One region of the Frigoribacterium sp. CFBP 13729 genome, then DNA from elsewhere that is predicted to be linked to it. Evidence: predicted binding sites of a transcription regulator. Region 1 holds the regulator's gene; the other holds the start of a gene.
The links. Region 1 encodes LexA, which represses DNA repair genes until DNA is damaged. Its sites were predicted from a motif close to TCGAACANNTGTTCGA; they were not measured.
Positions count from the first base shown of each region.

Region 2: the regulator LexA is predicted to act here: its motif matches at 3,551-3,566, upstream of IFT77_RS04740 (Rv2578c family radical SAM protein).

Region 1 is NZ_JACYUR010000002.1:808,636-822,920, reverse strand. Features, by position in the region: gene IFT77_RS10265 (DUF1844 domain-containing protein) at 340-678, shown strand; gene IFT77_RS10260 (SseB family protein) at 718-1,497, opposite strand; gene priA (bifunctional 1-(5-phosphoribosyl)-5-((5-phosphoribosylamino)methylideneamino)imidazole-4-carboxamide isomerase/phosphoribosylanthranilate isomerase PriA) at 1,494-2,243, opposite strand; gene hisH (imidazole glycerol phosphate synthase subunit HisH) at 2,315-2,950, opposite strand; gene hisB (imidazoleglycerol-phosphate dehydratase HisB) at 2,947-3,561, opposite strand; gene IFT77_RS10240 (histidinol-phosphate transaminase) at 3,558-4,643, opposite strand; gene IFT77_RS10235 (LysM peptidoglycan-binding domain-containing protein) at 4,725-5,099, opposite strand; gene lexA (transcriptional repressor LexA) at 5,352-6,038, shown strand; gene hflX (GTPase HflX) at 6,115-7,686, opposite strand; gene IFT77_RS10220 (methyltransferase) at 7,768-8,391, shown strand; gene dapF (diaminopimelate epimerase) at 8,466-9,344, opposite strand; gene miaA (tRNA (adenosine(37)-N6)-dimethylallyltransferase MiaA) at 9,341-10,282, opposite strand; gene IFT77_RS10205 (regulatory protein RecX) at 10,307-11,107, opposite strand; gene recA (recombinase RecA) at 11,104-12,165, opposite strand; gene IFT77_RS10195 (DUF3046 domain-containing protein) at 12,472-12,696, opposite strand; gene IFT77_RS10190 (helix-turn-helix domain-containing protein) at 12,788-13,096, opposite strand; gene IFT77_RS10185 (nicotinamide-nucleotide amidohydrolase family protein) at 13,243-13,734, opposite strand; gene pgsA (CDP-diacylglycerol--glycerol-3-phosphate 3-phosphatidyltransferase) at 13,731-14,285, opposite strand, start outside.
Region 2 is NZ_JACYUR010000001.1:1,047,776-1,062,060, reverse strand. Features, by position in the region: gene IFT77_RS04760 (aspartate kinase) at 1-49, shown strand, start outside; gene IFT77_RS04755 (aspartate-semialdehyde dehydrogenase) at 114-1,169, shown strand; gene IFT77_RS04750 (SGNH/GDSL hydrolase family protein) at 1,214-1,894, shown strand; gene IFT77_RS04745 (malate:quinone oxidoreductase) at 1,984-3,474, shown strand; gene IFT77_RS04740 (Rv2578c family radical SAM protein) at 3,575-4,687, shown strand; gene IFT77_RS04735 (sensor histidine kinase) at 4,849-6,153, shown strand; gene IFT77_RS04730 (hypothetical protein) at 6,150-7,298, shown strand; gene IFT77_RS04725 (response regulator) at 7,285-8,034, shown strand; gene IFT77_RS04720 (thymidine kinase) at 8,034-8,639, shown strand; tRNA gene IFT77_RS04715 (tRNA-Pro) at 8,823-8,896, opposite strand; gene IFT77_RS04710 (metallophosphoesterase) at 8,990-9,940, opposite strand; gene IFT77_RS04705 (transglycosylase domain-containing protein) at 9,937-12,489, opposite strand; gene IFT77_RS04700 (hypothetical protein) at 12,540-12,698, shown strand; gene IFT77_RS04695 (Atu1372/SO_1960 family protein) at 12,698-13,177, shown strand; gene acs (acetate--CoA ligase) at 13,243-14,285, opposite strand, start outside.

The DNA.
Region 1 (14,285 bases):
TGTCGTCGCTTCGTCACCTGCCGACCCGGAGGGCCTGCAGGGAAAGAGGAGGTTCGCGCACCGGTCGCTCTCGCGACGCGCACCGTCTGTCGACGGCGGTGCACTGCACCCTGGCTGCTCAGCCTGCTCCGCCTCGAGGATCGCTCTTCGGGGTGGTGCGGATCGAACGGGGTGCCAACAACCCGGTAACCTCGTGTGACGGTCAAGCGCGGGTGGGAGAATCTCCACTTTCGCACGCAGCAGACGCTGCGAGCCTGGAGAAGCCTAGCAGAGGATCAGCACGTGAGCCACACCCCGCACACCCACCCCGCCGACCGCCCCGACGACGCCCCCGTCGGCATCCCGGTCGAGCACCCGTCCGACGCCGTCCGCGACATCGCCGACGTCAACGCCGTCGAGGTCATCAACACCGTCGCCGTGCACCTGATGAGCGCGGCGGCCGTGAAGGTCGGCCTCGCCGACGACCCCGCGGCGCAGACCGACCTCGACGAGGCGCGCAAGCTCATCTCGTCGCTCGCCGGCCTCGTCGTGGCCAGCGCACCGGAGATCGGCGACCAGCACGCCCGTGCCCTGCGCGACGGCCTCCGTTCGCTGCAGCTCGCCTTCCGCGAGGCCAGCTCGATCCCCGACGCCGTCGGCAAGGGCCCCGGCGAGAAGCTCACCGGCCCGGTCACCTGACCCGTGGCCAGCTGAACTGACCCGTCGACACGACCCGCCTCAGGCGGGGACGACGCTGACGGACATGCTGTCGACGCGGTCCACGATCACGGGGTCGGCCTGCCAGGACGCCTGGAGGCGCTGCAGCAGTTCGTTGAGCTGCAGCTGGTCGAGGCCGGCACGCACGGCGAGTCGGACCACGATCTCGGGCGTACCGAGGCGGGCGCCTCGGTAGCCGGGCGAGATCGCCAGCCCGACCAGCGCCTCCTCGTCGGTCGACGCGGCGAGGAACGCCTGCAGGACCGCCTCGTCCGCGTGGGCGGGGACCCAGGGAAGGTCCCGGGCGACGGCCCAGAGCGCAGGTCGCCGGACGCCGAACTCGGTGGGCGACCCCGGGTCGAGCACGAGGTGCTCGGTCGACTCGGCCACGGCCGCGAGCGCGACCCGTCGCGCGTCGACGGGGACAGGACGCGCCACGGCGTCCCACCGGCCGAGGGCCTCGACGCTCGTGAACGCCGGCAGCACCGCGCGACCGTCCGGTCCGGCGACCGTCACGATGGACAGCTCCTGCGTCTTGTCGACGCGGCGACCGTGGTCGTCGAGCCCCTCCTCCCCCGCGACCGCGACGAGCGGGATGAGCAGGCGCGCCGGGCGCAGGGCGTCGACGACCTCGTGCTCGGGCAGCCCGCCCGCGCCGAAGCGGACCAGGGCCTCGAGGAGGCGCGGGTCGGCCGAGCCGTCGTCGCCGGCGTGGGCCGTGTCGTGGTGCTCGAAGGTGCGGCCCGCGAAGGGCCGCCCGGCGCTGTCGGCCGCGGGCAGGGGCTCGTGGCCGTGGCTCACGACACCGATGCGACGTCGAGCGCGGCGGCGAGGGTGAAGGCACCCGAGTAGAGGGCCTTGCCCACGATGGCCCCTTCGAGGCCGAGGGGAACGAGCTCGCGGAGGGCCGCGATGTCGTCCAGGCTCGAGATGCCGCCCGAGGCGATGACGGGACGGTCGGTGCGCTCCATCACCTGCCGGAGCAGATCGGTGTTCGGGCCGGTCAGGGTGCCGTCCTTCGTCACGTCGGTGACGACGTAGCGGGCGCACCCCGCGTCCTCGAGGCGAGCGAGGACCGTCCAGAGGTCGCCGCCGTCCTCCGTCCAGCCGCGCGCGGCGAGCGTCGTGCCCCGCACGTCGAGGCCCACCGCGACGGCCTCGCCGTACTCGGCGATGACGTGCGCGGCCCACTCGGGGTTCTCGAGCGCGGCGGTGCCCAGGTTGATGCGCTTGACGCCGGTGCTCAGCGCGTCGTCGAGCGAGCGGTCGTCGCGGATGCCGCCGCTGAGCTCGACGTCGATGCCCTTGACCTGCTTGATGACCTTCTTGATGATCGACCGGTTGTCGCCCCGACCGAACGCCGCGTCGAGGTCGACGAGGTGCAGCCACTCGGCGCCCTGCGACTTCCAGTCGTCGGCCGCCGCCACGGGGTCGCCGTAGCCCGTCTCGGTGCCGGCCTCGCCCTGCGTCAGGCGGACGGCCTGCCCGCCCGCGACGTCGACGGCGGGGAACAGGGTGAGGCCGGGGGTCGTGCAGAAGTCGCTCATGGTGTCTCTCTCGCGGGCGTGCCGCGTGCTGTCGCCGACGGGGCCGGGATCGCGGTCGGATCAGAGGGGGTTCAGAGTGTCCCGAGCCAGTTCGAGAGCAGCCTGATGCCCGGCTGCCCCGACTTCTCGGGGTGGAACTGCGTGGCCCAGAGCGGACCGTTCTCGACGGCCGCGACGAAGCGCCCGCCGTGGTCGGCCCACGTGACGTGGGGCTCGGGGAACGGGCGGATCACGTCGAGGGTCCAGGCCTGCGCCGCGAACGAGTGCACGAAGTAAAAGCGCTCGTCGCGCACGCCGTCGAAGAGGACGCTGCCCTCGGGAGCGTCGACGAGGTTCCAGCCCATGTGCGGCAGGACCTCGGCCTTCAGCTCGTCGACGACGCCGGGCCACTCGCCGAGGCCGCCGGTCGTCGCTCCGCGCTCGACCCCGCCCTCGAAGAAGACCTGCATGCCGACGCAGATCCCCATCACGGGACGGCCGCCCGCGAGTCGCCGGTCGATCATCTCGCCGCCGCGGACCGACTGCAGCTGGCTCATCACGGCGCCGAAGGCACCGACGCCGGGGACGAAGAGCCCGTCGGCCGCCTGCACCCTGGCGCGGTCGCGCGTGAGCTCGACGTCGGCGCCCGCGAGCTCGAGGGCCTTGACCGCCGAGTGCACGTTGCCGCTGCCGTAGTCGAGGACGGCCACCGTGGGACGGACCGTCACAGGGCGCCCTTCGTGGACGGCACCCCGGTCACCCTGGCGTCGGGCTGCACGGCCTGACGCAGGGCCCGGGCGAACGCCTTGAACTCGGCCTCCGCGATGTGGTGCGGGTCACGACCGCCGAGCACCCGCACGTGCACCGTGATGCCGGCGTGGAACGTGATCGCCTCGAAGACGTGGCGCACCATCGAGCCGGTGAAGTGCCCGCCGATGAGGTGGTACTCGAAGCCCTCGGGCTCGCCGGTGTGCACGAGGTACGGGCGGCCCGACACGTCGACGACGGCCTGGACCAGCGCCTCGTCGAGGGGCACGAGCGCGTCGCCGTAGCGGGAGATGCCGGCCTTGTCGCCCAGCGCCTCCTTGATCGCGCCGCCGAGCACGATGCCGACGTCTTCCACCGTGTGGTGGACGTCGATGTGGGTGTCGCCCGCCGCCGACACGTCGAGGTCGATGAGCGAGTGCTTCGACAGGGCCGTCAGGAGGTGGTCGAAGAACGGCACGGACGTGTCGATCGACGAGCGCCCCGTCCCGTCGAGGTCGAGGGACAGCTGGATGCGCGACTCGCTCGTCTCGCGGGACGAGGAGGCGGTGCGGGCGCGGGGCTGATCGGTCACGAGAAGAGCCTAATGTCGCGCAGCGCGTCGAGGAACGCGGTCGTCTCCGCCTCCGTGCCGGCGCTCACCCGGAGGTGCCCCTCGATCCCGAGGTCGCGGACGATCACGCCCCGGGCCAGGAGGCGGCGGAAGACGTCGGCCGGGTCGTCGACGCCCCCGAAGAGGACGAAGTTCGACCAGGTCGGCCACGGGCTGTAGCCGAGCTCGGTCAGGACACGGACGATGCGGTCGCGCTGGGCCTTGATGTCGTCGACCATCGCGAGCATCTCGTCGGCGTGGGCGAGAGCGGCCACGGCCGCCGCCTGCGTGAGGGAGGAGAGGTGGTAGGGCAGGCGCACGAGACGGAGGGCGTCGACCACGGCGTGGTGCGCGGCCATGTAGCCGACCCGGGCACCGGCGAAGGCGAAGGCCTTGCTCATGGTGCGCGAGACGATCAGGCGCTCCCGCCCCTCGAGCAGCGTCAGCGCCGTAGGCTGACCGGCCGGCATGAACTCGGCGTAGGCCTCGTCGACGAACACCATGCCGTCGGTCACGTCGTAGGCGGCTCGGACCGTCTCGAGGTCGAGCGGGGTCCCCGTGGGGTTGTTCGGGCCACAGAAGAAGACGACGTCGGGTCGGAGACGCTCGATCTCGGCGACCGCCGTCTCGGGCGAGATCGCGAAGCCCTCGTCGCGGGCACCCTCGAGCCAGGTGCTGCCGGTGCCCGCCGCGATGATCGAGTGCATCGAGTACGTGGGCGGGAAGCCGAGGACGGAACGCCCCGGGCCGCCGAACGCCTGGAGGATCTGCTGGATGACCTCGTTCGAGCCGTTGGCCGCCCAGATGTGCTCGCGGCTGAGACCGTGCCCGAGGTAGCCCGCGAGCGAGTCGCGGAGGAGCGAGAACTCGCGGTCGGGGTAGCGGTTCACGTCGACGAGGGCCGCGCCGACGGCCTCGAGGATGTCGGCGGCGACGTCGGCGGGGACGGGGTGGGTGTTCTCGTTGACGTTGAGGGCGACGGGCACCCGCTCTTGGGGAGCGCCGTACGGCGTCAGCCCCTTGAGGTCGTCGCGGATGGGCAGGTCGGCGAGGCTGAAGGACACGAGGCCATGGTAGGCGGCGAGCGGAGCGCCGACCTCACCGTGACCTGTCAGGCCGGGCAGGCCGGATCAGATCAGATCAGATCAGCGGCTGTACTTCTCGGGGACGGCGAGCGTCTGGCCCGCGGCCACCTCGGCGCTCGGCAGGTTGTTCAGGCGGACGAGGTCGCTGACGACGTCGCGCGGGTCTTTGGTGGGAGCGATCTCGCTCGCGACCTGCCACAGCGACTCGCCGCCCTCGACGGTGACCTGCGCGAACGACACGTCGGCAGCCTGGTCGGACGCCACGGCACCCGGGCCGAGCAGGAGGCCCGCGGCGACGATGCCCGCTGCGCCGAGCGCGACCGCCGCGCCCACGACCCGTCGGCCTCGACGCGTGATGCGGAGGCGCGTGCGGGGGACGCTGGGGCCGGTGGCGCCGGTTGTCGTGCCGAGGGTGCTGCTGCTGATGCTGCTCATGAGGTGGTTCCTTTCACCGCGAGAGTTGGTCGTACGAGTTCGTGCCCGGCACTCGGCCGGGAATGCCGGACACGAAGACGTGTACCGAACATATCTTCGATCGAGCCCGACGGCAACCACTTTCTTCGAACACCCGGTGCAGGAATGCGCGACACACTCGAACATGTGTTTCGCCAGGCGGCCGTGATCCGATAGGTTCCAGTCGGTGGGACGAGTACACCAGCGACCACCGACATCGACGGCAGGAGAGACATGACCGACCGGCACAGCGCCACGGCGACCGCCCCGGCGACGCCCCCGCGCAAGGCGCTCACCGCCAAGCAGGAGTCGATCCTCGCCGCCATCCAGGCGAGCATCGCCCAGAGCGGCTACCCGCCGAGCATGCGCGAGATCGGCGACGCCGTCGGCCTCAAGTCGCTGTCGAGCGTGACCCACCAGCTGAACCAGCTCGAGCTCGCCGGCCGCATCCGTCGCGACCCGAACCGCCCCCGCGCCCTCGAGGTGCTGGGCGAACCGGCCCCCGTCGCCACGGTCACGAGCATCCTCTCGACGAGCGACGACGGCGACACCGCCCACGTGCCGATGGTCGGGCGCATCGCGGCCGGCATCCCGATCACGGCCGAGCAGCAGGTCGAGGACGTCATGCCGCTCCCCCGCCAGCTCGTGGGGAAGGGCGAGCTGTTCATGCTCCGCGTCGTCGGCGAGTCCATGATCGACGCCGCCATCTGCGACGGCGACTGGGTGGTCGTCCGACAGCAGCAGGACGCCGAGAACGGCGACATCGTCGCGGCCATGCTCGACGACGAAGCCACCGTCAAGGTGTTCCGACAGCGGGACGGCCACACCTGGCTGCTCCCCCGCAACAGCGCGTTCGAGCCGATCGTGGGCGACCACGCGCAGATCCTCGGCAAGGTCGTGGCGGTGCTCCGCTCGGTCTGACGCCGTCCCGACAACGACGAAGCGCCTCCTGCCCTGACCGGGCGGGAGGCGCTTCGTCGTGCGGGGAGCGGACGGCTCAGGAGGCGGCTGGCTCCCCGGTCTCGACGGCGTCGGCAGCGTCCGTGCGCACGAACGGCGAGAGCGCCGCGACGTCGCTCGGGTAGACGCGGGCGTGGACCCGGGTGCCCTGCTCGTCGTAGTCGGTCGTCAGGACCCGGCCGGAGTCGTGCAGGTGCGAGACCACGTCGCCGCGGTCGTAGGGCACGAGCAGGTCGAGCTCGACCTCGGGCTCGGGCAGCAGCCCGGCGAGCTTGGCGAGGAGCTCGTCGATGCCCTCGCCCGTGCGCGCCGAGACGAAGACGGCCGTCGGCTCGAGCCCCTGCAGCACCAGCCGCTGGTCGTCGTCGACGAGGTCGCTCTTGTTGAAGACCACGACCTCGGGGATGTCCCGGCCGTCGACCTCGCCGATGACCTCGCGCACCGTCGCCAGCTGTGCGGCGGGGTCGGGGTGCGACCCGTCGACGACGTGCACGATGACGTCCGAGCCAGCGACCTCCTCGAGCGTCGAGCGGAACGCCTCGACGAGCTGGTGCGGCAGGTTGCGGACGAAGCCCACCGTGTCGGCGTAGGTGAAGGGACGGCCGTCGGCGGTCGCGCTCTTGCGGACGGTCGCGTCGAGGGTCGCGAACAGGGCGTTCTCGACCAGGACGCCGGCGCTCGTCAGCCGGTTGAGCAGGCTCGACTTGCCGGCGTTGGTGTAGCCGGCGATGGCCACGGAGGGCACCTCGTTGCGGTCGCGGTTGGCGCGCTTGGCGTCACGTGCCGGCTTCATCTCCTTGATCTGGCGTCGCAGGCGGGCCATGCGCGTGTGGATCCGGCGACGGTCGAGCTCGATCTTCGTCTCGCCGGGGCCCCTGCTGCCCATGCCCGCGCCGGCACCGCCGACCTGGCCACCGGCCTGACGCGACATCGAGTCGCCCCAGCCACGGAGGCGAGGGAGCAGGTACTCGAGCTGGGCGAGCTCGACCTGCGCCTTGCCCTCCCTGCTCTTCGCGTGCTGGCTGAAGATGTCGAGGATGACGGCCGTGCGGTCGATCACCTTGACCTTGACCACGTCCTCCAGCGCACGCCGCTGGCTCGGTGCGAGCTCGGTGTCGGCGATGACCGTGTCGGCGCCGAGGGCGGCCACGGTCTGCCGCAGTTCTTCCGCCTTGCCCTTGCCGAGGTAGGTGCTGGGGTCGGGGTTCGGCCGACGCTGCAGCAGGCCGTCGAGCACCGAGGCGCCCGCGGTCTCGGCCAGCGCGGCGAGCTCACGGAGCGAGTTCTCGGCGTCCGAGAGCGAGCCCTGCGACCAGACGCCGATCAGGACGACGTTCTCGAGGCGGAGCTGTCGGTACTCGACCTCGGTGACGTCCTCGAGCTCGGTCGAGAGGCCGGCCACGCGACGGAGCGCGGCGCGGTCCTCGCGGTCGTACTGGTCGCCGTCGCCCGATGCGTCGAGGGAACGGGTCTGGATCGCCTGGGCCGGCGAGAAGATCGTGTAGGCGGACGCCCGCGACGCCGCACGCTCGAGGACCCGAGCCACGACGTCGTCGCCGTGCTGTCCGTCGCGCTCGTCGTCGAGCGGGGTCGTGGGGGTGTCTGTCATCGAAGTGATACTAGCCCTCCGGAGGGGGTCGAGCCTGGGCCGTCACGGGCCAGGCAGCTGATGTTCGGTAGGTTGTCGTGCGTGACCAACGACCACTACTTCTCCCCGAACCCGGAGAGCGAGCTGCGTCGGCGGACGATCACGGCGACCCTCGCAGGGCGAGAGCTGACGCTCACGACGGCGTCGGGCGTCTTCAGCCCCGAAAGGGTCGACCCGGGCACGGCCGTCCTGTTGGCCGGTGCACCGCAGCCGCCCGCGACGGGCGACCTGTTGGACGTCGGGTGCGGATGGGGCCCCATCACACTGAGCCTCGCGTTGTCGTCACCCGACGCGACGGTGTGGGCCGTCGACGTGAACGAGAGGGTCCTCGACCTCGTCCGTGAGAACGCACGGGCCGCGGGCCTCGTCAACGTCAACGCCGTGACGCCCGACGGTGTTCCCGACGACGTCGTGTTCGCATCGATCTGGTCGAATCCGCCCATCCGCGTCGGCAAGGAAGTGCTGCACGGCCTCCTCGAGACGTGGCTCCCTCGCCTGGAGCCCGGCTCCGACGCCTGGCTCGTCGTGCAGAAGAACCTCGGCGCCGACTCGCTCCAGGCGTGGATGAACGCGACCATGGCGGACGTGGTGCAGGTGGAGCGGGCCTCGACGAGCAAGGGATACCGCGTGCTGCGGGCCCGTCGCGCCTCCTCGTCCCTCGCATAGACGAGCGACGACGACAGGGCGTGCGCCCTCGCGGCCCGGGGCCCCGGCGCCCACGCGTGGCGGACGGACGGACGCTAAAGGGTCAGCGCCCCGCTGAAGACGAGCTCGGCCGGTCCGCTGAGCGACACGTGCTCACCGTCGGCCCCGGGCGCGACGTGGACCCCGAGCACGCCGCCCGGCACCTCGACGGCCCAGTCGTCGGGCGCGCCCGCACCGGCCCAGTGCCGCACGGCGAGTGCCGCAGCCGCGGCACCCGTGCCGCACGAGAGCGTCTCGCCGCTGCCCCGCTCGTGCACGCGCATGCGGATGCGACCGATGCCGTCGACCACGAGCGGGTCGGACGGGACCACGAACTCGACGTTGGCGCCCTCGGCGGGCGCGGGGTCGAGCACCGGCACCCAGGAGAGGTCGAGCCCGTCGAGCTCGTCGTCGGAGGCGAGGGCGACGACCACGTGCGGGTTGCCGACAGAGAGCGAGAGGCCCGGCCTCGCCGCGTGGAGTTCCCGGGCGCGGACCGTCGGCTCGTCGTCCCCGAGCGCCCAGGCGCCGAGGTCGACCCGGAAGCCCGAGCCGTCACGCCGCACCGTGCGCACGCCGGCGCGCGTGCCGATCGTGAGGGCCTCGCCGACGGGAAGGTCGACCAGGCCGCGCTCGACCAGGTAACGCGCGAAGACGCGGACGCCGTTGCCGCACATCTCGGCGAGGCTGCCGTCGGCGTTGTGGTAATCCATGAACCACTCGGCCGAGGGATCGCTCGCCAGCGCCGCGGCGCCGGCCGGGAGCGCGGACGAGCGGACGGCACGGATGACCCCGTCGGCCCCCACGCCGAAGCGACGGTCGGTCAGGGCGCGGATGGCCACCCCGTCGAGGTCGGTCTCGCCGTCGGCGTCGGTGAACAACACGAAGTCGTTCCCGGTGCCCTGTCCCTTGGTGAACTGGAGCGTCGTGGTCACGCGAGGAGTCTAGCGAGGGCCCGCTCGACGGCCGCCGGGTCGCCGGTGGTCGACCAGTCGACGTCCGGGTACCGCTTGAACCAGCTGACCTGGCGGCGGGCGTAGCGACGCGTGAGCGCCTGCGTCTCGGCGATCGCCGCCTCCTCGTCGGTGTCGCCCCGCAGCTGCGCCGCCGCCTGGGCGTAGCCGATGGCCCGGGAGGCGGTGATCCCGTCGGCGAGGCCGAGCGGCAGCAGGCCGCGCACCTCGTCGAGCAGGCCGTCGGCCCACATGCGCCGGACGCGGGCGTCGAGACGCTCGACGAGGACCGGTCTCTCCTCGGCGATCCCGACGATCGAGGAGGGACGCCACCGCCGTGCCTCGTCGGGCAGGGCCGCCGAGAACGGCTCGCCGGTGATCTCGCCCACCTCGAGGGCCCGGACGAGCCGCCGGGCGTTGTGCGGCCCGATCCGCTCGGCGGCGACCGGATCGGTCTGCGTGAGCAACTCGTGCAGCGCGCCGGGGCCGCCGCTCTCGGCCAGCCGCTCGAAGCGCTGTCGCACAGCGACGTCGGTGCCCGGGAACCGGAAGTCGAAGAGCACGCTCGAGACGTAGAGCCCGGATCCGCCCACCAGGAGAGGCACGGCGCCGCGCGCGAGGACGTCGTCGATGACTGCACGGGCACGGGACTGGTACCACTCGACGCTGGCCTCGGCTGTGACCTCGAGCTCGTCGAAGAGATGGTGCGGCACGCCTCGGCGCTCGACCTCGGGCACCTTGGCCGTGCCGATGTCCATGCCCCGGTAGAGCTGCATCGCGTCGGCGTTGACGATCTCGGCAGACCGCCCCGCATCGCGGAAACGCTCGGCCAGCTCGAGCGCGAACGCGGACTTGCCGGTGCCGGTCGAGCCGACGACGGCGACCAGGCCGTCGCCCAGCGCTTCACCGACCGTCGACATGGTGCCCCAGTGTAGGGCGGGGCGTCACTCGAAGCGGACGCCGCCCCGGCTGCTGCCACCGCGCGGCAGGGCCTTCTCGACGGCACGACGGATGGTGTCAGAGCGGTAGCCGCGACGCATGAGGTAGCCGTTGAGACGCCGCTCGGCCGTGGCCCTGTCCAGCCCCCGCAGCGAGCCCGCACGCTTCTCGGCCCATTCATCGGCCCTGGCTTGCTCGTCGGCGTCGTCGGTCTCGGCGAGGACCTCCTCGATCACGGACGCATCGATGCCCCGCGAGCGCAGCTCAGACGTCACGGCGCCCCGACCGAGGCCCTTGCGGCCCTGCTTCGTCTCGAGGAGGTTCTCGGCGAGTTCCCGGTCGTTGAGGAGACCCACCCCTTCGAGGCGCGACACCTCGTCGGCCACGACCTCGGGATCGAGGTCGCGCGCCTCGAGCAGGGACGCCATCTCAGCCGACGAGACTCCCCGTCGACTGAGCGCGTGCAAGCTCACGTTCTCGGCCCGGGCCCTCTGAGCGTCCAGGTCCTCGGGCGGCTCCTCGGCCTCTGCCTCGTCGCCGTGTGCAGGGGCCACGGCAGACCCGTCCGACCAGTGCTCGGTCACGGCGGCCAGCGCGGCTGCCGCGTCACGCACCGGATCCCGCCGCGCGCCGTCTCCCGACGGGTCGACAGGCTCGTCGTCGTCCCCGACAGACGCGAGCCCCTTCGAGGGGTGGCTCGACGCGACTGCGTCTGCGCCTGTACGACCGGACCTGGCCCCGCGGACCCCGAAGAGGGGCGTCACGGGAGCCAGGTCGTCAGCCGACTCGTCGTCGTGCGAGGTCATGCGCCCTTCCGGGCGGCGATCTTGGCCTCGATCGACTCGACGGGCGCCTCGACCGGCTTCGCCCCGCCGACACCGAGCTTGGCCAGGATCTTCTGCTCGATCTCCTGCGCGACGGAGGCGTTCTTGAGGAGGAAGTTGCGCGAGTTCTCCTTGCCCTGACCGAGCTGGTCGCCCTCGTAGGTGTACCAGGCACCGGACTTGCGGACGATGCCGTGCTCGACGCCGAAGTCGATCAGGCTGCCCTCACGAGAGATGCCGACGCCGTAGAGGATGTCGAACTCGGCCTGCTTGAAGGGCGGTGCCATCTTGTTCTTGACGACCTTGACGCGGGTGCGGTTGCCCACCGCGTCCGTGCCGTCCTTCAGGGTCTCGATGCGGCGGATGTCGAGTCGCACCGAGGCGTAGAACTTGAGCGCCTTGCCGCCGGCGGTGGTCTCGGGGCTGCCGAAGAACACGCCGATCTTCTCGCGCAGCTGGTTGATGAAGATCATCGTCGTGCCGGTCTGGCTGAGCCCACCCGTGAGCTTGCGGAGGGCCTGCGACATGAGACGCGCCTGGAGGCCGACGTGGGAGTCGCCCATCTCGCCCTCGATCTCGGCACGCGGCACGAGCGCCGCCACGGAGTCGATGACGACGAGGTCGATGGAGCCGGAGCGGACCAGCATGTCGGCGATCTCGAGCGCCTGCTCGCCCGTGTCGGGCTGCGAGACGAGCAGCGCGTCGATGTCGACGCCCAGCTTCTTCGCGTACTCGGGGTCGAGGGCGTGCTCGGCGTCGATGAAGGCCGCGATGCCGCCGCCGCGCTGGGCGTTGGCGATGGCGTGCAGGGTGAGCGTCGTCTTTCCCGAGGACTCAGGGCCGTAGATCTCGACGATGCGGCCCCGAGGGAGCCCGCCGATGCCGAGCGCGACGTCGAGCGCGATGGAGCCGGTGGGGATGACGGCGACCGGAGCCCGCTCGTCACTGCCCAGGCGCATGACGGCGCCCTTGCCGAACTGACGGTCGATCTGCGCGAGCGCCGTCTCGAGCGCCTTCTCGCGGTTCTCTGCTGAGGGCATGGTGACTCCTTCGTGGTTGCTGTCCGTGCGCCTGTAGGCTGTCGCGTCGCGCTCGGCCCGGGGGCGGCGGTCTCGACGACAAGGCTGGTGCCCCCGCGGATGCGGGAGCGGTGGAACGTCGATGCGTGAACGCTACGACCCGCCACCGACATCGCGGACGCGATCTCGGCAGGAGGTGGAGCACTCGGGCGTCGACGCCCTTGTGGAGGAAGCTACCACCGTGCCGAACGCACGTTCGAACTCGGACCCCGGCGTGTCGAACACCTGATCGCCGACGGGCCGCGGCGCGCGCGTCCGTGACGACGGTCAGCGACGCGGCTCGGGCAGCCCGGCTCCGTGTCTGCGCGCGACCGGCACGCCCTCGGCCTCACAGAGGGCCAGCCACACCTCGCGCGGTGGCACGCCGCCGCGGAGCGCCTCGTCCGCGGTCTCGTCGCCCAGCGACGTGAGGACGAGGTCGCGGGTGACGACTCGTCCGTACGCCTCGCCGAACTCGTCGTCGACCGCCCTGCGGAACTCGCTCTTGCGCATCAGTCGAGGGTACCCGGACGCCGAGACGCCCCCGACCTGGGTCGGGGGCGTCTCGAGGCGTACTGCATGACAGACCGTGAGGTCAGGGGCGTCAGCGCACGACCAGGTCGGTGTCGAACTCGGCGACCATGTCGTCGGGCAGGGTGTCGGGGATCGGGTTGAGACCCTCGATGACGGCCATCCGGTCGCCCACCTCGCGCATGATCACGGAGATCGGCGTCTCGAGCGCGTCGGCGACCGACGCGAGGATCTCGGAGCTGGCCTCTTTCTGCCCACGCTCGACCTCGCTCAGGTAGCCGAGTGCGACGCTCGCCTTGGAGGCGACCTGTCGCAGCGTGCGGCCCTTCTGGAGACGGAAGTCGCGGAGGACGTCGCCGATCTCTTGACGGACCAGAACCATGGGACCCCTCCTTGCGACATAGGACCCACCGTGACGGGATTCAGGGGTGGGTGAGGAACACTGCTGTCGAGCTGGGTGCCACTGTAGCCAGCCAGCTCTGTGTGACGCTTGTGAACTCGCGAGATGTAACGAGACCGAAACCCCGGCTATTCCCGAGGCCCCGTGAGCCAGTCATGCAGCATCGAGAGTGATTCGGAGACGGTCGCCGATCGGATGGCTGCGCGGTCTCCCTCGAGGGCGAGCCTCGTGACGCGAGCCTCGCCTCCTGCGCTCAGGGCGACGTACACCGTGCCCGGCGCCTGGCCGTCCTGAGGGTCGGGGCCGGCGACCCCGGTCGTCGCGATGCCGACGTCGGCGGGCTGACCCTCGACGGCCAGCGCTCGACGTGCCCCCGCCGCCATGGCGACGGCGACGTCCGGATCGACGGCGCCCCGGGCCGCGAGCAGCGCCGCCGGCACACCGAGCAGCGAGGCCTTGAGCGGCGTGTGATAGGCCACGACTCCCCCGACGACGACCGCGGACGCACCGGGGACGGAGATGAGCTCGGCGGCGAGCAGGCCACCCGTCAACGACTCGGCGACCGCGACGGTGAGCCCCTGACGGTCGAGCTCGTGCACGACCTCGGCCGCGGTGGTCACGACGTGCGGGAGTGCTTCAGGGCGACCCGGACGTAGTCGGCACCCGACACGAGCGTGGCCACCACGGCGGCCGTCATCACGACCGTGTTGAGGCCGTGAACCCAGTCGCCCAACGGGACCCACAGCGGGAAGAGCGCCAGCGTCACCGCGACGGCCTGCAGCACCGTCTTGAGCTTGCCGCCTCGTGACGCGGGGATGACGCGGTCACGGATGACGACGAAGCGGTACACGGTTATGCCGATCTCGCGCACGAGGATGAGAGCGGTCACCCACCAGGGCAGCTCGCCGAGGATCGAGAGCCCGACCAGCGCGCCGCCGACCAGGACCTTGTCGGCGATCGGGTCGACAATCTTGCCGAAGTCGGTGACGAGGTCGAGGCCCCTCGCCAGCATGCCGTCGAGGCTGTCCGTGAGGATGGCGACGACGAACAGCACGGCGGCCGCGATGCGCAGCGGGCCGTCGGCACCGTCGTCGATCAGCAGCCAGGCGATGAACAGCGGCGCCATCAGGATGCGGACGACCGTGATCACGTTGGCGATGTTCGCCGTGCT
Region 2 (14,285 bases), on a different contig from region 1:
GCTCGACGCCGACGTCGAGGCCGTCGTCTGGGGCGGCACCGGTCGCTGACCGGACCGCCCGCGACGACGATCCCGCCCCCTCACCGAACCACCCACACCACCAGGAGCACGAGATGTCAGAAGGTCTGCGCGTCGGCGTGGTCGGCGCCACCGGCCAGGTCGGCAAGGTCATGCGGAAGCTGCTCGCCGAGCGCGAGTTCCCGATCGCCGAGATCCGCTTCTTCGCCACGGCACGCTCGGCGGGCACGACCCTGCCGTTCCGCGGCGTCGACGTCGTCGTCGAGGACGTCGAGACGGCCGACCCGAGAGGGCTCGACATCGCGCTCTTCTCGGCCGGCGCCACCGGCAGCCGGGCGCACGCCCCCCGCTTCGCCGAGGCCGGCGTGCTCGTCATCGACAACTCGAGCGCCTGGCGGATGGACCCCGAGGTGCCGCTGGTCGTCAGCGAGGTCAACCCGCACGCCATCGACCAGGCCGTCAAGGGCATCGTCGCCAACCCGAACTGCACGACCATGGCGGCGATGCCGGTGCTCAAGGTCCTCGACGCCGAGGCGACGCTCGAGCGCTTGATCGTCAGCACGTACCAGGCCGTCAGCGGCAGCGGCCTCGCGGGCGCCGACGAGCTGCTCGGCCAGGCACGTGCGGCCCTCGAGGGCGACGCCGCGGGCCTCGTCCACGACGGAGGCGCGGTGCAGATGCCTCAGCCGGCGGTCTACGTGCGCCCCATCGCCTTCGACGTCATCCCGCTCGCCGGCTCGATCGTCGACGACGGACTCGACGAGACCGACGAGGAGAAGAAGCTCCGCAACGAGAGCCGCAAGATCCTCGAGCGTCCCGACCTGCTCGTCAGCGGCACCTGCGTACGCGTGCCGGTCTTCACCGGGCACTCCCTGTCGATCAACGCCGAGTTCGCGACCGAGCTCACCGCCGCTCGCGCCCGCGAGCTCCTCGCGGACGCGCCGGGGGTCGTCCTCATCGACGTGCCGACGCCCCTCGAGGCCGCGGGCAAGGACCCGTCGTTCGTCGGTCGCGTCCGTCAGGACGAGGGCGTGCCCGGCAACCGCGGCATCGCCCTCTTCATCAGCAACGACAACCTCCGCAAGGGCGCGGCCCTGAACGCCGTGCAGATCGCCGAGATCGTCGCGGCGCGCCGTCTCGCGACGGCGTAGGTCCCGCCACCGAACCCGCGCCTCCGTCGCTCCGAAGACCGGGCATGACCCGTCTCGTGCCCGGCCTCGTCGCCCTGCTCGCCGCTGCAGCCGCCGTCCTGACGGGCTGCGCCGGGCCCGTCACGGACGGCCAGGCCGCCTCGTCGACGGTCCCGGGGGGAGACGGCCCGGTCGTGGCCTTCTACGGCGACTCGTACACCCTCGGCACGGGGGCGTCCGATGCGTCGCACCGCTGGTCGACGATCGTCAGCGAGGAGCGCGGCTGGCGCGAGTACAACCCGAGCGTCAACGGGCTCGGCTTCGTCAACCACCGCACGTCGTTCGAGGGCGGCGACCTGCCCGGCCTCGTCATCGACGCCGAGCCGGACATCGTGTTCGTCACGATGGGGCTGAACGACGCCTTCTCGTACGACGCCCGCGCCGACGAGATCCACGCCCAGATCGGCGACGACCTCGACCGCATCGCGTCGGCACTGCCCGATGCGCGCCTCGTCGTCGTCGAGCCGTTCTGGTACACCGACGATCGACCGGCGAGCGTCGACGTCATCAGCGGCTGGGTCCACGACGCGGCCGACGAGGTCGGCGCGGACTGGGTGCCGGGCGCCTCCCGCTGGCTCGAGGGGCACCCCGAGTGGATGGCCGCGGACGGGCTGCACCCGAACGACGAGGGCTACGCGGAGATGGCCCGGCGGATGGACGCCGAGCTGACGACCCTCGGGCTCTGAGCGGTCGGACTGGCCGTCGCCGTCTCGCTGGGCTCGTCGTCGAGCCGGGGGCCGGTCCGTACCCAGACGCCGCGCCTAGACTGCATCTCGTGACCGAAGCATCGAAGGCAACGAAGCCCGTCGACGTCGCCCTCATCGGGGCCGGCGTCATGAGCGCCACGTTGGGCGCCATGATCAAGCAGCTCGAGCCCACCTGGACGATCCAGGTCTACGAGGCGCTCGGCGACGTCGCCCAGGAGTCGAGCAACCCCTGGAACAACGCGGGCACCGGTCACTCCGCCCTCTGCGAGCTCAACTACACGCCCGAGCGCGCCGACGGCACGATCGACACGAGCAGCGCCGTCAAGGTCAACGAGCAGTTCCAGGTCTCACGCCAGTTCTGGTCGTTCCTCGTCGCCGAGGGAGCCCTGCCCGAGCCGTCCGCCTTCATCAACTCGACGCCCCACATGAGCTTCGTCTGGGGCGAGGCCAACGTCGAGTACCTGCGCAAGCGGCACGAGGCGCTGCGGGGCCACCCGCTGTTCGCCGGCATGGAGTTCAGCACCGACGCCTCCGTCATCCGCTCGTGGGCCCCGTCCCTCATCCTGGGCCGCGCGAAGGACCAGCCGATCGCCGCGACGCGCATCGAGGCCGGCACCGACGTCGACTTCGGCAGCCTCACGCGCCTCCTGCTGACCTACCTCGAGGAGAACGAGGCGCGCATCGAGCTGGACCACCGCGTGACCGGTCTGACGAAGCTCGCCGACGGCACGTGGCGGGTCGCGATGCGCCGTCAGGTCGGCGGCACGCCCACGAGCGTCGACGCCCGGTTCGTCTTCGTCGGCGCCGGGGGAGGCGCGCTGCACCTGCTGCAGAAGTCGGGCATCGACGAGATCAAGGGCTTCGGCGGGTTCCCGGTCAGCGGCGAGTTCCTCCGGACCGACGACCCGGCCGTCGTGGCCAAGCACGCGGCCAAGGTCTACGGCAAGGCCGCCGTCGGCTCGCCCCCGATGTCGGTCCCGCACCTCGACACCCGTGTCGTGGACGGCCAGGCGAGCCTGATGTTCGGACCGTACGCCGGCTTCAGCCCGAAGTTCCTCAAGAACGGCTCGTGGTTCGACCTCTTCGCCTCGATCCGGCCGCACAACCTGTACCCGATGATCCGCGCGGGGCTGGCGAACCTGTCGCTCGTCAAGTACCTGGTCGGCCAGCTGATGGCGAGCAGCGACAGCAAGTTCGAGTCGCTGCGGGAGTTCATGCCCGACGCCGACCCGGCCGACTGGTACCGCATCACCGCGGGCCAGCGCGTGCAGGTCATCAAGAAGGACGCGAAGAAGGGCGGCGTGCTGCAGTTCGGCACCGAGGTGGTCTCGGCGGCGGACGGCACGATCGCGGGCCTCCTCGGCGCCTCGCCGGGCGCCTCCACCGCCGTGCCGATCATGTTGTCGGTGCTCGAGCGCTGCTTCCCCGACCGGATCGCCGGGTGGACCCCGACGCTCCGCCGCATGGTGCCCACCTACGGCGGCCAGCTCGCCGACGACGAGGCGCGAGCCGCCGCGACGCTCGGGGCGACCGCCGAGGCCCTGCGCATCCACGCGTAGCGGCACGCTGCCGGTCGCGGCTCGGCCAGCTGGGCCGAGCCGAGGAGGCGCGAGCCGGTCTCGGCTTGACGTCCGATCGAACATGTGTTCGACTCTGACCATGAGGTGGAGCGAACAGGCGACGACGGCGACCGACTCGTCGGCCCTGCCCGGGCTGGCGAAGCTGTCGAACCTGGTCGCGTCGGTGACGACGCCCGAGTTCGCGGGGGTGACGTTCCACGAGATCCTCGCGAAGAGCGCCCTCAACCGAGTGCCCGGCAGCGACTCCGCCCTGCCCTTCGGCTGGACGATCAACCCCTACCGAGGGTGCAGCCACGCCTGCGTCTACTGCTTCGCGCGGCCGACGCACGAGTACCTCGACCTCAACGGCGGCGACGACTTCGACCGGCAGATCGTCGTCAAGGTGAACGTCGCCGAGGTGCTGTCCCGTGAGCTGCGTCGCCCGTCGTGGCAGCACCACCCCGTCGCGCTCGGCACGAACACCGACCCGTACCAGCGCGCCGAGGGCAAGTACCGGCTCATGCCGGGCATCATCGCGGCCCTGGCCGACTCGGGCACCCCGTTCAGCATCCTGACCAAGGGGACCCTGCTGAGGCGCGACCTGCCGCTCCTCGTCGAGGCGGCCCAGCACGTGCCGGTCGACATCGCGATGTCGATCGCGATCCACGACGACGACCTGCAGCAGTCCGTCGAGCCGGGCACGCCGACCACCGCCGCGCGTCTCGCGACCGTCCGCTCGGCGACCGACGCGGGGCTCCGCTGCTCCGTCTTCATGATGCCCGTCCTGCCGTGGCTGACCGACGACCTCGACCACCTGCACCGGGCCCTGGCGGCCGTGCGCGCCTCCGGGGCGACGAGCCTGCTGTACTCGGCCCTGCACCTCAAGCCCGGCGTCAAGGAGTGGTGGTCCGCCTGGCTCGAGCGCGAGCACCCGGAGCTCGTCACGCGGTACCGCGACATGTACGCGACGAGCACCTACGCGCCCCTCGGCTACCGCAAGTGGCTCGCGGCCCGCATGCGGCCCCTCCTGGCCGAGCACGGGCTCGAGCACGGCACGGCCGACCCGGCGACGGGCTCCACCCGCTCGAGCGCCCTCGACGACGCGGCGGCGGCCAGGGGCACGCTGGGCTTCGGCGCGGACGGACGGCCCCGGTCGCTCATCGCCCACGAGCTGCCGGGCGGTGCACGGTCGTCTCAGCCACGTCTCTTCTGACCGCGGCAGCGTTGGTCGTCCCTCCGTCCCCGAGGTCGGGGCACAGCCGCCCCGGCGGCTCGGCCCCGTCCCGCGAGGTGACCCTAGATAACGGGGTACAGGACGAGTCCTCGTTCTGGCATGATCGTCCTGCCCGACACGTCGACCAGGAGGGGGCCGCCATGCTGCTCGGCCTCCCCGCACACCTCGTCCCGCAGACCGTGGGCCGGGCGCTGTCCCGTGCCTGCCACGTCATCGCGAGCGTCGTCCTCGCGAGTGCCGGCCTGTTGCTGATCGTGAACCAGGTCGCCGAGCCGTCGTACCTGCTCTGGCCTGCCCTCGTGGCGCTGTTGCCGATGCTCGGCATGCTCTTCGTCGTCGAGCGGTTCCGCAGCACGACCGCCGTGCTCGCGTACCTCGCCATCGGCTCGGCGTGCCTCTACTGGTACGCCGTGACCCTGTTCGCGCAGATCCCGGCGGTCCAGGCGTCGGACGCCTTCTCGCTCTCCCTGCCGAAGATCGCCCTCGTCATGGTCGGAGGCAGCGGGCTGCGTTCCCGGGGCAGCCTGCTCTGGGCCACCGCGGGCTTCGCCCTGGGGGAGCTCGTCACCCAGCTGGCGACGTGGCAGACCGGCGGGACGCCGCGTCTCGACGTCGCGGTCCTCTTCGCGTGGCTCCTCGTCTCCGTGACGGCGACGTCGTCCCTGCTCGCACGGGGACGGGTCGACCGTGCCCAGCCGAGCCTGCACCGGGCGGCCTTCGACCAGCAGAAGCAGGCCATCCGCCACGACGTGGAACAGCAGGCGTCTGCGCTGCTGCACGACACGGTGCTGAACCACCTCGCCTCCATCACGGCCGGCGGGCCCGGCCCGCTCGACCCGGCGACCGCGGCGTCGATGGCGACCGACCTCGAGGTGCTCGTCGGCCAGGAGTGGCTCGTCGACGAGACCAGGGCCCCGGCGCCGGCCTCCCCGACGACCGGGCCGGGCGACTGGACGACGTCCGAGCTGGGACACGCCGTCGCACGGGCGCGCGAGGGCGGGCTCGAGGTCGGCGTCACGGGAGACCTCGGCGCCGTGACGCGGCTCGCGCCCGCGGTCTGCCGCGCCCTGGGCCTCGCCGTGGCCCAGTGCCTCACCAACGTCGCCGTGCACAGCGGCACCGATCGTGCCGAGGTCGTCGTGTACGGCGACGGCGTCGACCTGACGGTGATGGTCATCGACGACGGGGTCGGCTTCGACGCCGCGGCCACGGCGCCCGACAGGCTCGGCCTCAAGAACTCGGTCGAGGCCAGGACGAGGCGGGTGGGGGGCTCGGCGCAGATCTGGTCCTCGCCCGGCAGTGGCACGTCGGTCATGCTCCGCGTCCCGGTCGCACCGGCCGAGTCGGTCGTCGCGCCTGGTGCGGCGACGGAGGCCAGCCCGGTCACCGCCGATCCCGGCCCCGTCGACCTGGCGTCCCGCACAGCCGGCGGGGGAGCACCGTGAGCCGCCGCAGCCCGCAGCAGGTCGATCCGCTCGGCGCCCTCAGCTCCCGCCCCGTCACGGCGCTCGCCGCGGTCGCGGCGGTCGTCTACGCGGCGGTGTCGACCGTCGTCACGCGCGACGAGATCGTGACGCCCGCCGCTGCCGTCGGGGCCCTCGCGGCGCTCGGGGCGGCCGGGGTCGTCCTGGTGCTCGCGTCGAGTCCGCTCCGGGCACCGCTCACCCGGTGGTCGGTCGCGGGCGTCGTCGGGCTCGGTGCCCTCGCCGGAGTCCTCGCCGCCGTCGCCTCGGCCGGCCACAACTCCATGGTCAGAGACGACTGGGCCTCCCTCGCCGTCGGGCTGCTCCTCGTGGGCCTCGCGCCGTACCGGCCCGCACTCGACCTCGTGGTCGCGGGGCTGGCGTCCGCCGTGGTGCTCACGGCGGTCGTGCTCGTCGAGAGGGAGGCGTTCCTCACCGATGTCCCCGTCCTGGTGTTCGTCGTGGTCGCCGTGACCCCGGTGCTGGCGCTCTCGCTCGCCGGGGCGTCGTTCTCGGCCGCCTTCACGACGCTGGTGGAGCGATGGATCGCGGGCGCTTCCTCGGCTCGTCAGGCCAGCGCCGACGAGTTCCGCTCGAGCGTCGCCCGGAGCGTGCAGCAGGACAGGGTGACCATCCTGAACCGCGACGTCGCGCCGTTCTTCGGCGAGGTCGTCGCCGCGGGCGTCGTCACGGAGGCGGACGTCGAGCGGGCCCGCCGCATCAGCGCCGACCTCCGCAGCACCATGGTCGCCGAGGCGGACCGCAGCTGGCTCGAGCAGGTGCTGGCCGACCCCTCCACCCGCGTGTCCGGGGTCGTCGTCGACGTCGGCCGGGCAGCCGGCCGGATGACGGCCGCGCACCGCACGTCGCTGCGGGCCCTGCTCGTCGCCTTCGGCGAGAGCGACGCCGTGCGGCCCGACACCGTCCGCATCGAGCTCGACCAGGGGCTGGACGCCGAGGAGGAGCGGGTCGAGGCCCGCATCAGCGTCGCCACCGCCTCGTCCGAGTCCGCCGTCCGCCACCGCTTCGCGCCCTACCTCGCCGTCGTGCGGATCGTCTTCGACGACCTGCAGGTCGATCCCGCCCCGCCCCTCCTGACACTAAGGTTTTCTTATGACCAGCACTGAGCCGAGCGGCCGCTCGTCCCTCCGTCCGGGCTTCGGCCGGCCAGCCGCTGCCCCGTCGTGGAGCACGGTCGGGCCTGGTTCCGAGGGGCCCGCGACCCGTCGCGTCCGCCTCGCCATCCTCGACGACCACGAGGTCCTGCTCGACAGCCTGTCGAGCTGGATCAACGTCAACGCCTACGACTTCGACCTGGTCCTCACGGCGCACACCTGGCTGCAGCTCGTGCACAGCGACAACTTCCCGACCGACCTCGTCTTCCTCGACTTCCAGCTGAAGGAGCCGGTCTCCATCGAGGCCCGGGTCCGCACGTGCCGCGCCGCCGGCGCCAAGGTGATCGTGCTGTCGAGCCTCGACACGCGTGAGTCGCGTGAGCGCGCGCTCGACGCCGGTGCGTCGGCGTTCCTCTCGAAGGCGCTGCCGATGCGCGAGGTGATGGACGCGGCCCGCCAGGTCATGGGCGTGGCTCGTGACGCGTCGCCTCAGCGCGACTGGCGCCCGCTGCCCGTGGGGGCCGCGAACCAGAGCCGCCCGAAGCTCAGCGCAGGCGAGTCGGAGGCGTTCCGCCTCTACGTGTCCGGCTTCAGCACCAACGAGGTCGCAGCCCAGATGAACGTGCAGTACGAGACGGCGAAGACCTACCTCCGTCGCGTCCGCGAGAAGTACGCGAAGGCCAACAGGCCCGCGAGCAAGAAGTCCGAGTTGATCCGTCGTGCGGCGGAGGACGGCTACCTGCAGTAGTGGCGAAGCTGTACTTCCGCTACGGCGCGATGAACAGCGGCAAGAGCACGGCGTTGCTCCAGGCCGCCTACAACTACGAGGAACGCGGCCAGCGCGTCCTGCTGGCCAAGCCGCGGGTCGACACCAAGGGCGACGACGCGATCGTCTCCCGGCTGGGCGTCACCCGGCCCGTGGACGTGACGTTCGCTCCCGACGACGACGTGCGGGAGGTGTTCTGCCGTTCGCGGGAGCGCGTGCGGGCGGAGACGGGGACCGACCTGTCGTGCCTGCTCGTCGACGAGGTGCAGTTCCTCACTCCGGTCCAGGTGGACGACCTGCTGCGCATCGCGGTGCTCGAGGGCGTCCCCGTCCTCGCGTACGGGATCAGGACGGACTTCCGGACGATCGCCTTCCCGGGCAGTCGCCGACTCCTGGAGGTGGCGCACTCGCTCGAGGAGCTCAAGACCATCTGTCGGTGCGGCCGCAAGGCGGTCTTCAACGCGCGCAAGGTCGGCGACCGCTTCGTCTTCGACGGTGACCAGGTCGCCATCGACGGCCGGGAGGTCACGTACGAGTCGCTCTGCGGTGCCTGCTACCTGGCCGAGAGCGACGGCCGCCTCGCCTGACCCCGGGGGCGCAGGCTCCGTCCTGCGGCGGGCGGGGACCGCCCCGAGCAGCAGGCACACGAGAGGAGGCCAGACCCCGAAGGGTCTGGCCTCCTCGTTCGGTGTGGGGCGGGCGGGGACCGCCCCACCAGCAGGCACATGAGAAAAGGCCAGACCCGAAGGGTCTGGCCTTTTCACATCTCGTCGGGGTAGCGGGATTCGAACCCACGACCTCCTCGTCCCGAACGAGGCGCGCTACCAAGCTGCGCCACACCCCGAGGTGTCGCTCGGCCCAGGGGCCGAGTGGAGCAACCTGACAAGGATAGCGGATCTTTGGACCCGCTCGCACCACCAGGCCCCGTGAGCCCTCGTCAGGCCGTGAGCGTCAGGACGACGGCCTCGGGACGGCAGTCGAAGCGGACCGGTGCGTAGATCGACGTCCCGAGACCGGCGGAGATCTCGAGGTGGGCGGTCTTGCGCGCGTGGCTCCAGGTGCTGAGCCCGCTGACCTTGCCACGAGGCACGTCACAGTTGGTGACGAGCGCGCCGTAGCCGGGCACCCGGACCTGGCCGCCGTGCGTGTGCCCTCCGAAGATGACGTCGGCCCCGTTGTTGACGAACGAGTTGAGGACGCGCTGGTAGGGCGCGTGGGTGACTCCGATGCTGATGGGGTCAGGTCCTCGTCGGTCGTCGTGCCAGCGCACGTTCTCGCGCAGGTCGTCGAGCGCCCCGGGGAGGCGGTCGAGACGATCCCAGCCACGGTGTGCGTCGTTGACGCCGAACAGCTCGAGGCGGGATCCCCTGATCTCGATCGCTCGGGCGGCGTTGTTGAGGTCGAGCCACCCGAGGTCGGCGAAGAACGACTCCATCCGGCCGATGTCGAGGGGCGTGGGGGTCCGGGTGACGCCGCTGGGGCCGCCGAAGTAGGCGAACGGGTTCTTGGGGACCGGCCCGTAGTAGTCGTTCGAGCCGTTGACGAAGACACCGGCCACCCCGCGGAACGGCTCGAGGGTGTGCTCCAGGGCTGCGTGGGCGTCGACGTGCCCGATGTTGTCACCCGTGTTGACGACCAGGTCCGGTTCGTAGACGGCCAGCCCACGCACCCATTCCTGCTTCTCGGTCTGCCACGGGGCCAGGTGCAGATCGCTCAGGTGCAGGATCGTCAGCGGACGGGAGCCGGCCTCGAGGACGTTCAGCACCTCGTGTCGGACGGTGAAGCGGTTGCGCTCGACGAGGCTGCCCCAGGCGAGGGCACCCAGGCCGACGGCCGCGCCCGCCAGTGCGGTCGCGGCCGTCGCCCTGCCGAGGGGGAGGGGCGTCACTTGCAGCCACCCGGATCGGCGCCCTGCGGGTTGCCGTACAGGGTCAGCCCGATGCCGGAGTCCTTCGCGACGGAGGTCCCCGCGGCGGGGTCCGTCGCCGCCACGCGACACTGGTTCTTCCCGTCGCCTGCGGCGAACCCGGTCACGGCGACCTTGTCGGCCGAGAAGCCAGCCGCGGCGATCGCCGTCTTGGAGTTGGCGATGCTCTGCCCCCGCACGTCGGGGATCGCGGCGGCGCCGGACCCGTCGCTCGTGAAGACCGTCACCGTGGCTCCCTTGGACAGCACCGTCCCGGGGACCGGGTCGCTCGCCACCACCTGGCCGGCAGGCAACGCGGACGGCTGCGTGCCGCCGTCGGCGTAGACGAGGTTGAGTCCCTTCAGCATGGTCTGTGCCGCGCTCACGCTGCTGCCGGACAGCTCGGGGACCGAGACGCCGGAGCCGCGCACGAGCCGCGAATTGGCCTCGGGGAAGTCGGTGCCCGGGTACTTCGTGTTGTTCACCGTCTGCACGGCCTTGAAGAGCTGCGCTCGGGTGGCGGCGTAGTTGCCTCCCTTGATCGGCGAGCCGATGGACCGCAGGTTGACCTTGGGGCCGGTCCAGTTGCCCTGCCAGATCGCGGTCGCGAGCTTCGTCGTCGCGCCGATGATCCAGATGGACTCCTTCTTGTCGGTCGTCCCCGTCTTGCCGATCTCCTCGAAGCCGTCGCCGGGGAGCGCTCCGCGACCGGTGCCGTTCGACCACAGGCCGGACATGGCCTTCGCGGCGGCCGCGGCCACCGCGGGCTCGACAGCCTGCGAGCATTCCTGGGCCTGCCCGCCGAGGGCCACGCCGTCGTCGTTGACGATGTTGTCGACCACGATCGGCGCGCAGTACTTGCCGCCAGCCGCGATGGCCGCGTAGGCCGTGGCCATCGTCAGCGGGGCGATCTCGTCGGCCGTGCCGAGGATGGAGGACGAGAAGTTGCTGATCTCGCCGCCGTCGGCGCGGTGGACGCCCAGTCGCTGTGCCACGTCGCGGATGTCGTTGAGGTCGAGCTTGGACGCCATCGCCGCGTAGGCGGTGTTGACGGACTGTGCCGTCGCGGTCGTGACCGCCATCTGGCCGGGTCTTGATCCATCGTCGTTCTTGGGGGCCCAGCCGCCCTGTCGCTCGCCGCCCGCCTTCAGGTAGAAGGTGCGTGGCGTTGCGTCGACGGACTCGGTGATGCCGTGGCCCTGCTCGATCCAGTCGATCAGGGTGAAGGGCTTGAAGGTCGAGCCGGGCTGGAAGCCGGTCGACCCGCCGTAGTCCCGATCCGTGCTGAAGTTGACCGAGGTCTGCGTGCGGTCGCCGGTGTCGAGCTCGGAGAAGGTCGTGTTCTGCGTCATCACGATGATGCGGCCCGTCCCGGCCTCGACCGAGTTGACCACGCTGCCCAGCCGGACCCTGGTCTCGCTGGCGGGGGCCCACTGGTCGAGCTGGCCCTTGGCGTTCGCCGTCAGGTCGAGGTCGAGCGTCGTGTAGACGTTCAGCCCGCCCGTGTTCCAGTTCGCGAGCCGCTCCTCCTCGGTGGAGCCGAGGACGGCGAGGTTCTTGATGTTCTTCTTGACGTAGTCGCAGAAGTACTGGGCGCCGGGTGCCGTGACCGCCGCGCATCCCTGCGTCGGAGCCGTGAGCACGACGTAGCTCGCGATGTCCGACGCGAGCGACGCCTCCTCCGTGGGCTTGTCGATGAAGCCCTCGGCGTACATCGACTTGAGGATGACGTCACGACGCGCCTTGTTGCCCTCGTACTTCTCCGGGCTCGACAGGTTGCGCGTGTCCGGGTACTGGACGATCGCGATGAGGCTCGCCGCCTCTTGCGTGTTCAGGTCGCTCGCGTTCTTGTTGAAGTAGTGCTGGGAGGCGGCCTGGACGCCGTAGGTCTGGTCGCCGAAGTAGGCGATGTTGAGGTACGCGAGGAGGATCTCGTCCTTCGTGTACTTCTTCTCGAGCCCGATCGCGAACTTCATCTCCTCGAGCTTGCGGTCGATGGTGGTCTTGATCGCGTCCTTGTAGGCCGCCTCTTTCTCGTCCGGGTCGGCGATGAGCTGGGACTGCGCGATCCGGATGTTGCGGACCAGCTGCATCGTCAGCGTCGAGCCGCCGCCGCTCGCCCCGAGCTCTCCGCCGCCCAGCGAGCCGACGCCGGCGCGGACGAGAGAGGTGACGTCGACGCCGCCGTGCTCGTAGAAGCGACGGTCCTCGCCGGCGACGACCGCGTCCTTGAGGGACTGCGAGACCTGGTCCCACTTGAGCTCGACGCGGTTCTCGCTGTAGAGCGTCGCGAAGGGGACGGCCTGCCCGCCCTGGTTGGCGTACAGCGTGTTGCGCTGCTGCAGCTTGCCGATCTCGATGTACTCGGGGATCGACTCGAAGACCCCGATCGTGCTCGAGGCCGTCATGCCGGCGACCGCGATGGCAGGGGTCACCCCGATGGTCACGAGGAGGCCGGCCAGGACGCTGAAGCCGACGAACCCGAAGAGCGCCCCGATGACGGACGTGGGCTTCGATTTTTGGGCAGACATAAGATCAGGGTAAGTGACACCGCTGACATCCGAGCTGACAGGAACCACAAATGGTCCTTTGGGAGTACATGACCACGCCGCTCATGGTGCACAACAGCACCGCGATCCTGAACAACTGGGGGAGCGACGGCTGGGAACTGGTCCAGGTGACCCAGGGCCCCGAGGGCGGCCCCGTCGCCTGGCTGAAGCGCCAGAAGCAGGAGGCGTAGTGGCCCGCGTCGACGACCGCCTCGCGGAGCTGGGCCTGGTCCTCCCCACGGTGGCGGCCCCCGCGGGCGTCTACGTGCCGGCCGTCAGGGTCGGGACGTCGGTGTACACGGCGGGGCAGCTGCCCTTCGTCGACGGCGCGCTGCCCGTGGTCGGCAAGGTGGGCGACGGTCCGGGGCTCGTCGCCCCCGCGCTCGCCCGTGAGCTCGCCGCGACCTGCGTCCTCAACGCACTCGCCGCCGCCGCCTCCGTGCTCGGCTCGCTGGACGACGTGGTGCGGGTCGTGAAGGTCACCGGGTTCGTCTCGTCCGACCCGGCGTTCACCGGGCAGCCGGGCGTGCTCAACGGGGCGTCCGAGCTGCTGGGCGAGATCTTCGGCGAGGTCGGCGTCCACGCGCGGAGCGCCGTCGGCGTCGCCGTCCTGCCCCTCGACTCCCCGGTCGAGGTGGAGCTCCTGCTCGAGGTCGTGCCGACCGCCTGATCGACGGTGGACCCGAGGCCCCGGGACGAGCGCCGGGTCGGCGTCGCGTCTCGGGGCCTCGTCCGTCAGCGCATCTCCGCCGAGATCACCGTCATGACGGCCGAGTCGGCCAGGGTGGTCGTGTCGCCGATCTCACGTCCCTCGGCGACGTCGCGGAGGAGGCGGCGCATGATCTTGCCGGAGCGCGTCTTGGGCAGCTCGTCCACGAGCACGATCGAGCGGGGCCGGGCGATCGCGCCGATCTGCTGCGCGACGTGCGCCTTCAGGGCGACCGCCGCCTCCTCGGGGGTGAGGCTCTTCTTCTTCTTGTTGCGCAGCACGACGAAGGCCACGACGGCCTGGCCGGTGGTCTCGTCCGCCGCGCCCACGACGGCCGACTCGGCGACGATGGGGTGCGAGACGAGCGCAGACTCGATCTCCGCCGTCGAGAGCCTGTGGCCGGACACGTTCATGACGTCGTCCACGCGGCCGAGCAGCCAGATGTCGCCGTCCTCGTCGCGGCGTGCGCCGTCGCCGGCGAAGTAGCGGTCGCCGAAGCGGCTCCAGTACGTCTCCGCGTAGCGCTCAGGGTCGCCCCAGATGCCCCGGAGCATCGACGGCCAGGGCTCGTCGACGACGAGCAGACCGCTCTCCCCGTCGGCCACCGAGGTGCCGTGGTCGTCGACGACGTCCACCGTGATCCCCGGCAGCGGGGTCTGCGCCGCACCCGGCTTGGTCGACGTGAGCCCGGGCAGAGGGGAGATCATGATCGCCCCCGTCTCCGTCTGCCACCACGTGTCGACGATCGGCGTCCTGCCCGCGCCGATGACCTCCCGGTACCAGAGCCACGCCTCCGGGTTGATCGGCTCGCCCACCGACCCGAGCAGGCGCAGGGACGACAGGTCGCGTGCCTGGGGGATCTCGCGGCCGGCCTTCATGAAGCCGCGGATCGCGGTGGGGGCCGTGTAGAAGAGCGAGACGCCGTACTTCTCGACGACGTCCCACCACCGGCCCGGCGCGGGGGAGTCGGGAGTGCCCTCGTAGAGCACCTGGGTGGCGCCGTTCGCGAGCGGCCCGTAGACGACGTAGCTGTGGCCCGTGATCCAGCCCACGTCCGCGGTGCACCACC